DNA from 2 places in the Streptomyces sp. NPDC034043 genome. Region 2 is predicted to be linked to the other one. Evidence: riboswitches for the same ligand, from Rfam matches in the RefSeq annotation. Region 2 holds a riboswitch; the other holds the start of a gene.
The links. A riboswitch is a leader RNA that binds a small molecule or an ion and turns the genes downstream of it on or off. The one in region 2 is predicted to bind cyclic di-AMP.
Positions count from the first base shown of each region.

Region 1: it holds a riboswitch for cyclic di-AMP, as region 2 does, so the genes downstream of both, ACZ51S_RS21980 (transglycosylase family protein) here and ACZ51S_RS06925 (M23 family metallopeptidase) in region 2, are expected to answer to the same signal.

Region 1 is NZ_JBVISF010000009.1:79,006-83,660, reverse strand. Features, by position in the region: gene ACZ51S_RS21990 (cytochrome P450 family protein) at 1-373, shown strand, start outside; gene ACZ51S_RS21985 (LysM peptidoglycan-binding domain-containing protein) at 489-1,535, shown strand; cyclic di-AMP (ydaO/yuaA leader) riboswitch at 1,810-1,981, shown strand; gene ACZ51S_RS21980 (transglycosylase family protein) at 1,984-2,718, shown strand; gene eno (phosphopyruvate hydratase) at 3,034-4,320, shown strand; gene ACZ51S_RS21970 (FtsB family cell division protein) at 4,446-4,655, shown strand, end outside.
Region 2 is NZ_JBVISF010000002.1:498,453-503,107, forward strand. Features, by position in the region: gene ACZ51S_RS06920 (SGNH/GDSL hydrolase family protein) at 1-668, opposite strand, end outside; gene ACZ51S_RS06925 (M23 family metallopeptidase) at 832-1,836, opposite strand; cyclic di-AMP (ydaO/yuaA leader) riboswitch at 1,841-2,004, opposite strand; gene ACZ51S_RS06930 (tyrosine-protein phosphatase) at 2,323-3,141, shown strand; gene ACZ51S_RS06935 (aspartate aminotransferase family protein) at 3,257-4,655, opposite strand, start outside.

The DNA of each region.
Region 1 (4,655 bases), on a different contig from region 2:
CGGCCCCGTGGAGCTCGCCACCTGGCGGTTCGCCACCCGGCCGCTGACCCTCGGAGGCCAGGAGATCGCGGCCGGGGACCCGGTGCTCGTGGTCCTCGCGGCGGCCGACCGCGATCCGGAGCGGTTCGACGGGCCGGACACCCTCGACCTCTCCCGGAGTGACAATCAGCACCTCGGATACGGCCACGGGATCCACTACTGCCTCGGCGCTCCGCTCGCCCGTCTCGAAGGCCAGACGGCACTCGGGACTTTGCTCAAGCGTCTGCCGGATCTGGAACTTGCCGTTCCCCCCACGGACCTGCGCTGGCGCGGCGGGCTCATCATGCGTGGCCTGCGCACCCTCCCGGTCCGGTTTACAGTCCCGAACGCCTGAGGGCGCGCGCGAAGCAGAACTGACCGGAAGTCAGTCCACTCCCGAACTTGTGACATCCGTTCGAAGGCGGCTAGGTTCTGCCGTTACCCCGCCGTTATACGAAAGGTGCAGTCTCATGCTTCCCGGGAACGGCCGCCACAGACGCCCCCGCCAGGTACCCGCGATCGTCGTCACCGCAGGAGTCACCGGCTCCGCGCTGGCCATGCCGCTGCTCGCCGCCACCGGCGCGAGCGCGGCCGACACCGCCACGTGGGACAAGGTCGCCGACTGCGAGAGCGGCGGCACCTGGAGCGCGAACTCCGGCAGCGGCGCCTACGGCGGGCTGCAGTTCACGCTGGAGCAGTGGAAGAACGCGGGCGGGCTCGCGTACGCGGAACGCCCGGACCTCGCCAGCCGCTCCCAGCAGATCGCGGTCGCCGAGCGGGTGCTGGCCTCCCAGGGCCCCCAGGCGTGGCCGCTGTGCTCCGCCTCGGCCGGGCTGACCCAGCAGGGGCCGACGCCCGAGGTGGACCCGGGCGACAACAAGAACCCGGGGCCCGTCGCGCCCACCCCGACCCGGCCGGACGAATCGGTGCCGGTCACCGGCAAGGGCAAGCCCTCCACGGACTTCGGCGCGCCGACTCCGGCGCCGAACAGCCCGTCCACCGGACCGAGCGTGCTGCCGGACTACCCGCTCGGCCCCTCCAGCGGACTGCCCGTCATGCCCGAGCCGGACTTCACCGTCCAGCCCACCACGCCCCCGGTCTCCCCGACCGCCCCGGGCACCCCCGTCGCCCCGGTCTCCCCGACCGCGCCGGGCACCCCGACCTCCCCGGCCGGCCCGACGGCCCCGGCCGTCCCGGGCCTCACGCCGACCGCCCCGGCCGTCCCGGGCGCGCCGTCCGGCACGCCGTCGGCCACCCCGTCCGCCGAGGCGGGCGACGGCGGGGGCAAGCACCGCGGTCCGGCCGCCGTCGAGCTCCCGGCGGCGCCTGGCGCGGCGTCAGCCGCCCCCGGCGATCCCACGTACACCGTGAAGCCGGGCGACAGCCTCGCGGCCATCGCGGACGCCAAGGGGCTCAAGGGGGGCTGGAACGAGCTCTACAAGGCCAACGAGCAGGTCATCGGCGGGGACGCGGACCTCATCAAGCCGGGACAGAACCTGGATCTAACCAAGGAATAGGGGCAGTTCGGGCATCCAATAAGACTTGAATGTCCGTTATCGGTAAATGAGACATGCATCTCTTCCGGTCAACTGGCGTGTCTCGTTCCGGAACTTCCGCAAACCCCGCTCCGACCTGCGCAAACGCGCCTTTGAGGAACGCAAGTAGGCCGGTTTCTCCCCAAAATCACACGTTGAACATCGGGGAGAGACCTGTCTACCTTCTGAATCGCTCGCCACCGCGGGCTCCTTCGACCGCATCGCCGAATCCTGCCGGCGGACGGAGGGAACAGTCGTCGCGCAAGCGCCGAAGGCAGGAGCGGGGGAACCAAGGTAGGCGCCGGGAGAGGCCGTTGTGATGCGGCCGCGTACCGGCTAGGGGTGAAGACACGCGCCGCGCCGCGTGACCGGGCAACTCATCCGCCCGAACCCGACAGCTCACCTCGAAGGCGTCGGTGAGGAGAAATCCATGCTGCTTTCCGGCAAGGGCAAGCACCGCCGCGGCTCCAAGGCCGTCCGCATCGTCACGCTCGCCGGTGTCGCCGGTGTCGCCGTCGCGGCCCCGCTGATGGCCGCGGGCACCGCCAGCGCCGCCACCGCGTCCGAGTGGGACAAGGTCGCCGCCTGCGAGTCCGGCGGCAACTGGTCCATCAACACCGGCAACGGCTACTACGGCGGTCTGCAGTTCTCCGCCTCCACCTGGGCGGCGTACGGCGGCAAGGCCTACGCCTCGCAGGCCAACCAGGCCAGCAAGGCCCAGCAGATAGCCATCGCCGAGAAGGTCCTCAAGGGCCAGGGCAAGGGCGCCTGGCCGCACTGCGGCGTCGGCCTGTCCAACTCCTCGTACAACGGCGGCGGCACGGCCACCCCGGCCAAGCCGAAGCCCGCCACCAAGCCCGCCCCGGCCAAGCCCGCCCCGGCCAAGCCGGCCCCGGCGAAGCCGTCCACGCCGAAGGCCGACACCGAGACCAAGGGCTCCGGCTCCGGCTCGGGCAACTGGACCCCGGCCAAGCCGTCGACCCCGAAGACCGATGCCCCGAAGACGGGCAACGGCTCCTACGTGGTCAAGGAGGGCGACACCCTCGGCACCATCGCCGACGCCCACAAGGTCAAGGGCGGCTGGGAGAAGCTCTTCGAGCTCAACAAGGACACCGTGTCCGACGCCGACCTGATCTTCCCGGGCCAGAAGCTGAAGCTCGCCTGAACGTCCGCGTAACACTCGCGGCACCCCGCAGCATCCCCACCGCCCGGCGCGTATCCACCCACGCGCCGGGCGGCGGCATGTCGTGCGCCGGTACCCGCATATCGGAACCGGACCCCTGTCTTCCGATGTCCGGTCCGCCGCGCAACGCGCGGGAGCACGGGCCCTATGTCCCGGAAGGCGGGCATTCGGCACCTTTTTCGTCCCAGGACCCGGGCGGTCGGGCAGCCCACCGCCCCGAGCCGGTTAGGCTCTAGTCGGCGGGGCCGTCCCACGGCCCCACGCCACCGCACACCCAGCGTCACATCCCAGAAGGAGATGCTCGTGCCGTCCATCGACGTCGTCGTAGCCCGGGAAATCCTGGACTCCCGAGGCAACCCCACGGTCGAGGTCGAGGTGGGCCTCGACGACGGCAGCACCGGCCGTGCTGCCGTTCCGTCCGGCGCCTCCACCGGTGCCTTCGAGGCCATCGAGCTCCGTGACGGTGACCCCAACCGTTACATGGGCAAGGGCGTGGAGAAGGCCGTCCTCGCCGTCATCGAGCAGATCGGCCCGGAGCTCGTCGGCTACGACGCCACCGAGCAGCGCCTGATCGACCAGGCCATGTTCGACCTCGACGCCACCGACAACAAGGGCTCGCTCGGCGCCAACGCCATCCTCGGCGTCTCCCTGGCCGTCGCGCACGCCGCGTCCGAGGCCTCGGACCTGCCGCTGTTCCGCTACCTGGGCGGCCCGAACGCGCACCTGCTGCCCGTTCCGATGATGAACATCCTCAACGGTGGGTCGCACGCCGACTCCAACGTCGACATCCAGGAGTTCATGATCGCCCCGATCGGCGCGGAGTCCTTCTCCGAGGCGCTGCGCTGGGGTGCCGAGGTCTACCACACCCTCAAGAAGGTCCTGCACACCAAGGGCCTCTCCACCGGCCTGGGCGACGAGGGCGGCTTCGCCCCGAACCTGGAGTCCAACCGCGCCGCGCTCGACCTCATCATCGAGGCCATCAAGCAGGCCGGCTACACCCCGGGCAAGGACATCGCGCTCGCGCTCGACGTCGCCGCGTCCGAGTTCTACAAGGACGGCAAGTACGAGTTCGAGGGCCAGTCCCGCTCGGCCGCCGAGATGACGGACTACTACGCCGAGCTCGTCGACGCGTACCCGCTGGTCTCCATCGAGGACCCGCTGTTCGAGGACGACTGGGCCGGCTGGAAGACCATCACCGACCGCCTGGGCTCCAAGGTCCAGATCGTCGGAGACGACCTCTTCGTCACCAACCCCGAGCGCCTCGCCCGCGGCATCGAGGAGGGCTCCGCCAACGCCCTGCTCGTGAAGGTGAACCAGATCGGTTCCCTGACCGAGACCCTCGACGCCGTCGAGATGGCCCAGCGCAACGGCTTCAAGTGCATGATGTCGCACCGTTCCGGCGAGACCGAGGACGTCACCATCGCCGACCTCGCCGTCGCCGTGAACTGCGGTCAGATCAAGACCGGCGCCCCGGCCCGCTCGGACCGCGTCGCCAAGTACAACCAGCTGCTGCGCATCGAGGAGATCCTCGACGACGCGGCCGTGTACGCCGGCCGCAGCGCCTTCCCGCGCTTCAAGGGCTGACACGCCTTCAGGGCGGAACCCCTCGGGGACACCCCTGGGGCTCACGCCTCCGTACGTCCCCGCACTCGGTCCCGTACCGTGTGCGGGGACGTATTGCGTAGTGCGCGCACAGGGGAGGCGGGGCCATGACCGGGAACCGGGACCGGTTCTCCACCTTCTCGACGGCGACCCGGCTCAGGCAGCTCGGCGAACGGACCGCGGCCCACGTCTACCGCTCGCAGTCCCGCCGGCACATCCGCCGCAGCCGGCTCACCGGCCGGGCGGCGCTGCTGGTGCTCGTCCTCTGTACGCTGGTCGTCGCCCTCGCGTATCCGATGCGCCAGTACGTCTCCCAG
Region 2 (4,655 bases):
GTCACGTCCACCGAACCGCGCGGCGGGACCGGCGGCCAGGGCTGGTCCGGGTCGGTCGGCACCTCGTAGCCGAGGACCTGCGCGGCGCGCAGCGCGACGCGGGTGTGCCCCTCGGGCGAGAGGTGGAGCCGGTCGCCGTCCCAGGCCCGCCGGTCCTGTACGGACTTCAGGGACCAGAGGTCGAGCACGGGGCAGCCGTACCGGTCGGCGATGGCGCGGACGTGCGCGCTGTACGTCGCGACCTTGCCGCGCAGGTGCTTGAGGACCGGCACGCCCCGGGTGTCGAAGCCGGTCGTCACCATCACCAGGCCGACGGAATTCGTGAGGTCGGCCACGGCCGCCTCGAACCGTTCCGCGACGTCGTCCGGGTCGCTACCGGGGCGGATGATGTCGTTGCCGCCCGCGCAGAAACTGACGAGGTCCGGTGCGAGTTCCTTGGCCCTGGGGACCTGGTCGGCCACGATCTGGTCGAGGAGCTTGCCCCGCACGGCCAGGTTCGCGTAGCGGAAGTCGTGCTCGTCGCGCTGATCGGCCAGGAGCACGGCGAGCCGGTCCGCCCAGCCGAGGTAAGAATCCCCGGGTCCCGGGTCCCCCACGCCCTCGGTGAAGCTGTCCCCGATCGCCGCGTACGAGCCGATGGTCTTCAGTGTCGTCTTCGTCGCTGCCACGGAAAGACATCCTTCACCTTGGCAACCAACCTACGCCAACGTAATGAGGGGTTGACGGGCCGTGATCTATACCACGCAGGGGATAAGGAATAAGTACACGTGGGGCCGGGACCCCCCTCGGGCCCCGGCCCCACGCGGGTCACCGTGCCGACGGCGGGTGCCGTCAGATGCTCACGCCCTTGGAGCGGAGGTAGGCGAGCGGGCTGACGTCCGAGCCGTAGGACGGGCCCGTGCGGATCTCGAAGTGGAGGTGCGGGCCGGTCACGTTGCCGGTCGCGCCGGAGAGGCCGATGGTCTGGCCGCCGGTGACGCTCTGGCCCGCCGAGACGGACAGCGAGGAGAGGTGGGCGTACTGGGAGTACTTGCCGTCGGCGTGCTTGATGACGACCTCGTTGCCGTACGCGCCGCCCCAGCCTGCGGAAACGACGGTGCCCGCACCGACGGCCTTCACGGTGGTGCCGGTGCGCGCGATGAAGTCGACGCCGGTGTGGTAGCCGGAGGACCACATGGCTCCGCTCGCCCGGTACTGGGTGGAGACGCCGCCGGTGACGGGGGCGGTGAACCCGGAGGCGGCGGCGGGCGCGGGGGCCTTCTCGTCCTTGGCGGCGGCGCCGGAGCCCTGGGCGGCCGTGCCGCCGGAGGGGCGGGCCGCCGTGCCGGAGCCCTTGGCCGTGCCCTGCGCGGTGCCCTTCGGGGACGAGGTCCCGCCGGCCTTGCCCTTGGGGGCGGCCGGAGCGCCGCTCGAGGATCCCTCGGCCGGCGCCGCAGGGGCCTTCGGGGCGGGGTCCGCACCCTGGCCGCCGCCGAGGGTCAGCTTCAGGCCCGGGTGGATGAGGGACGGGTCGGCGCCGACGGCCTCGCGGTTGTCGGCGTACAGGCGCTCCCAGCCGCCGTCCAGCCGGCGCTCGGCGGCGATCTTGGAGAGGTAGTCGCCCGGCACGACCGTGTAGACGGTGGGTGCGGCGGCGGGCGCCTGCGACGGGAGGGCCTCGGGGGCCTGCGCGCTCTGCGCGGGCGCGGCCTCGGCCGGGGCGGCGCCCGGGGCCGCGTGGGCGCCGACGGCCCCCATCAGCGGGAGCGCGAGGGCCGCTCCGCCGGTTCCGGCGACGGCGAGACCACGGGATATCGAACGGGACTTGGGACGGCGGTGCTTACCCTTTGCGGGCATGGCGGATTCCTCTCCGGCGCCTGCGAGGTGAGCTGTCGGGTTCGGACTGGAGATGTCCGGCCGTACGTGCGGAGCACGGGTTCGGCTTCACCCCTAGCTGCGCCGGAATCGCTTCCGGAACAGCGGCCTACCTGGTTCCCCCGCTCCTGCCGCGCGCGATGGTCGGGTGCGGTTCCCGGGCGGCGGCAGGATTAGGCGGTCCACCCGGATCGATCGCGAAGGTAATCGAGCGGGACGCCGGGCAACAAGCCACGAATTGCCTGACGCAATCGCAGATATGAAGGATCAATGGAATTCCGGTCACCCTGCGTCCATTCCGCACCATCAACAACCCCCTCCACAAGGGAATTCGGTTTTCGCGATCAGGCACGCACGGTCACCGTATGATCTGGCTCACGGGACCCTGCCCGATCTCGCCTCCACATACGGCAAGTTGCTCCCAACCGGATCAATTCGGACACCACAGGACCACGCGGAGGAGTACACGTGACCCAGCAGATACCCCAGCCCCTTCCGGCCGGACACCAGCCCGGTGCGGAGCTGACCGGAGTGCGCAACTTCCGTGATGTGGGCGGGTTGCCGACCATCGACGGACGGAGGGTCAGGCCGGGACGACTGTTTCGAAGCGGACATCTCGCGCATGCCACCGAAACCGACGCAGAGTTCCTCGGATCGCTGGGACTGCACACCGTCTTCGACTTCCGCAACGAAGCCGACCACGCCCTGGAGGGCCCGGACGTCGAACTGCCCGGAGTGCGCAATGTGAACATTCCGCTCACGGACCCCGCCGACGGCCGCGAGTTCTGGAGGATGGTCCGCGACGGCGAGCTCGACCAGCTCCGCGGCCTCCTGGGGGAGGGCAGGGCGGCCGCCCGCATGAGGGCCTCGTACCGCACGATCATCGAGACCCGCGCCGCCGAACAGAGCCGCGTCGTGCACGCGCTCGCGCGGGACAGCGTGCCGGCGCTCATGCACTGCGCCGCCGGCAAGGACCGGGCGGGGCTGTCGGTCGCGGTGACGCTGCTCGCCCTGGGCGTGGAGCGCGAGGCGATCGTGGCGGACTACCTGGAGTCCAGCGCCCCGCACAACCGCTACCGGGTGCGCCGGGGCAGCGACGCGCCCGAGGCCCGCTCCCCCGAGGTGATGGAACTGCTGGCGCCCCTCTTCGACGCCCGCGCGGAGTACCTGCTGGAGGCCTTCACGGCCATCGACGAACGGTGGGGCGGCGTCGACCGCTACCTCGCCGAGGGGCTGGCGCTGGCCCCCGAGACCCTGGACCGGCTGCGGGACCGGCTCCTGGACTGAGCCGCGGGGCGGGACGGCGGCCGGAGGGACCGGCCGGGAGGAGTACGCACGGCGGACGGAAGGGGTACGGACGGCGGCCGGAGGGGGCGCGGGCGGACCCCCTCCGGCCGGCGCCTCAGCGGTTGCCGACCGCCTGCTTCATCAGGGTCCTGCCGAAGTCCCACATGAGCCCGCCCCCGCCGTGCGCCTCGTCCATGACCTCCTGGAAGGCGCCGACGAACCGCTCCACGTCCGCCTCGTCCACGACGAGCGGCGGGATGAGCTTGATGACCTCCAGGTGGTCCCCGGAGACCTGGGTGAGGATCCGGTGCCTGCGCAACAGAGGCACCACGACCATCTGGGCGAACAACCCCTTGCGGGCCGCCTGGAGCACCGCCCAGCGGCTGCGCAGGCCCAGGGAGGAGGGCCTGCCGAACTCGATGCCGATCATCAGCCCGCGCCCGCGCACCTCGTGCAGCAGCTCGTACCGGTCCACGAGCGCCGCGAGGCGTCCGCGCAGCAGGTCGCCCATGGCCCGGGCGTTGGCCACCAGCTCCTCGTCCTCCATGACCGACAGCACCGCCAGCCCGGCCGCCATCGCCTGGGCGTTGGAGCCGAAGCTGGCCGAATGCACCAGCACCCGGTCCATGGACGAGTACACCTTCTGGAAGATCCAGTCCTTGCCCAGGGTCGCGCCGACGGGCACGTAGCCACCGGAGAGGGCCTTGGCCACGCACACCAGGTCCGGTTCCACCCCGGGCTCGTGCTGGTACGCGTAGAAGTCCCCGGTCCGTCCGAGGCCGGTCTGCACCTCGTCGGCGATGAGGAGCGCCTTGTGCCGGTGCAGCAGCTCCTGCGCGGCGAGCAGGAACCCGGGCGGGGCCGCGTGCACCCCCTTGCCCTGGACCGGTTCCACCACGAAGGCGGCCACGTCCCCGCGCGCGAGTTCCCGTTCGAGCGCCGCCAGGTCCCCGAGCGCGATCTTGGTGTCGGGGAGCAGCGGGGCGAATCCTTCGCGGAAGCCTCCTTCGCCGTTGACGGACAGCGAGCCCGTGGTCAGCCCGTGGAAGGCGTGGTCGCAGTAGAGGATCCTGGGCCGTCCGGTGGCGTACCGGGCGAACTTCAGGGCGGTCTCCACCGCCTCCGTGCCGCTGTTGCCGAAGAAGACCCGGTCGAGGTGCGGGCTGTACGAGAGCAGCTTCTCGGCCAGCAGCCCGGGCAGCGGCTGGCAGTCGAAGCGGGTCAGGTCGGCGAGCTGGGCGTCCAGGACGTCGTGCAGGGCCTGGCGTACCACCGGGTGGTGACGGCCGAGGCCCATCACCCCGAACCCGGCCAGCATGTCGAGGTAGTCGTTGCCCTCGGCGTCCCAGAAGTGGGCTCCCTCGGCCCGCTCGTAGACCTTGTCGAAGCCGATGGTGTGCAGCATCCGGGGCAGCTGGTGGTTGAGGTGGCGGGCGTGCAGCTCGTAGCGCTCCCCGCCGCGCTCGGCCAGCAGCGCGGCGAGGTCGAAGCCCCGGCGCCCGTCCTGTCCGGGG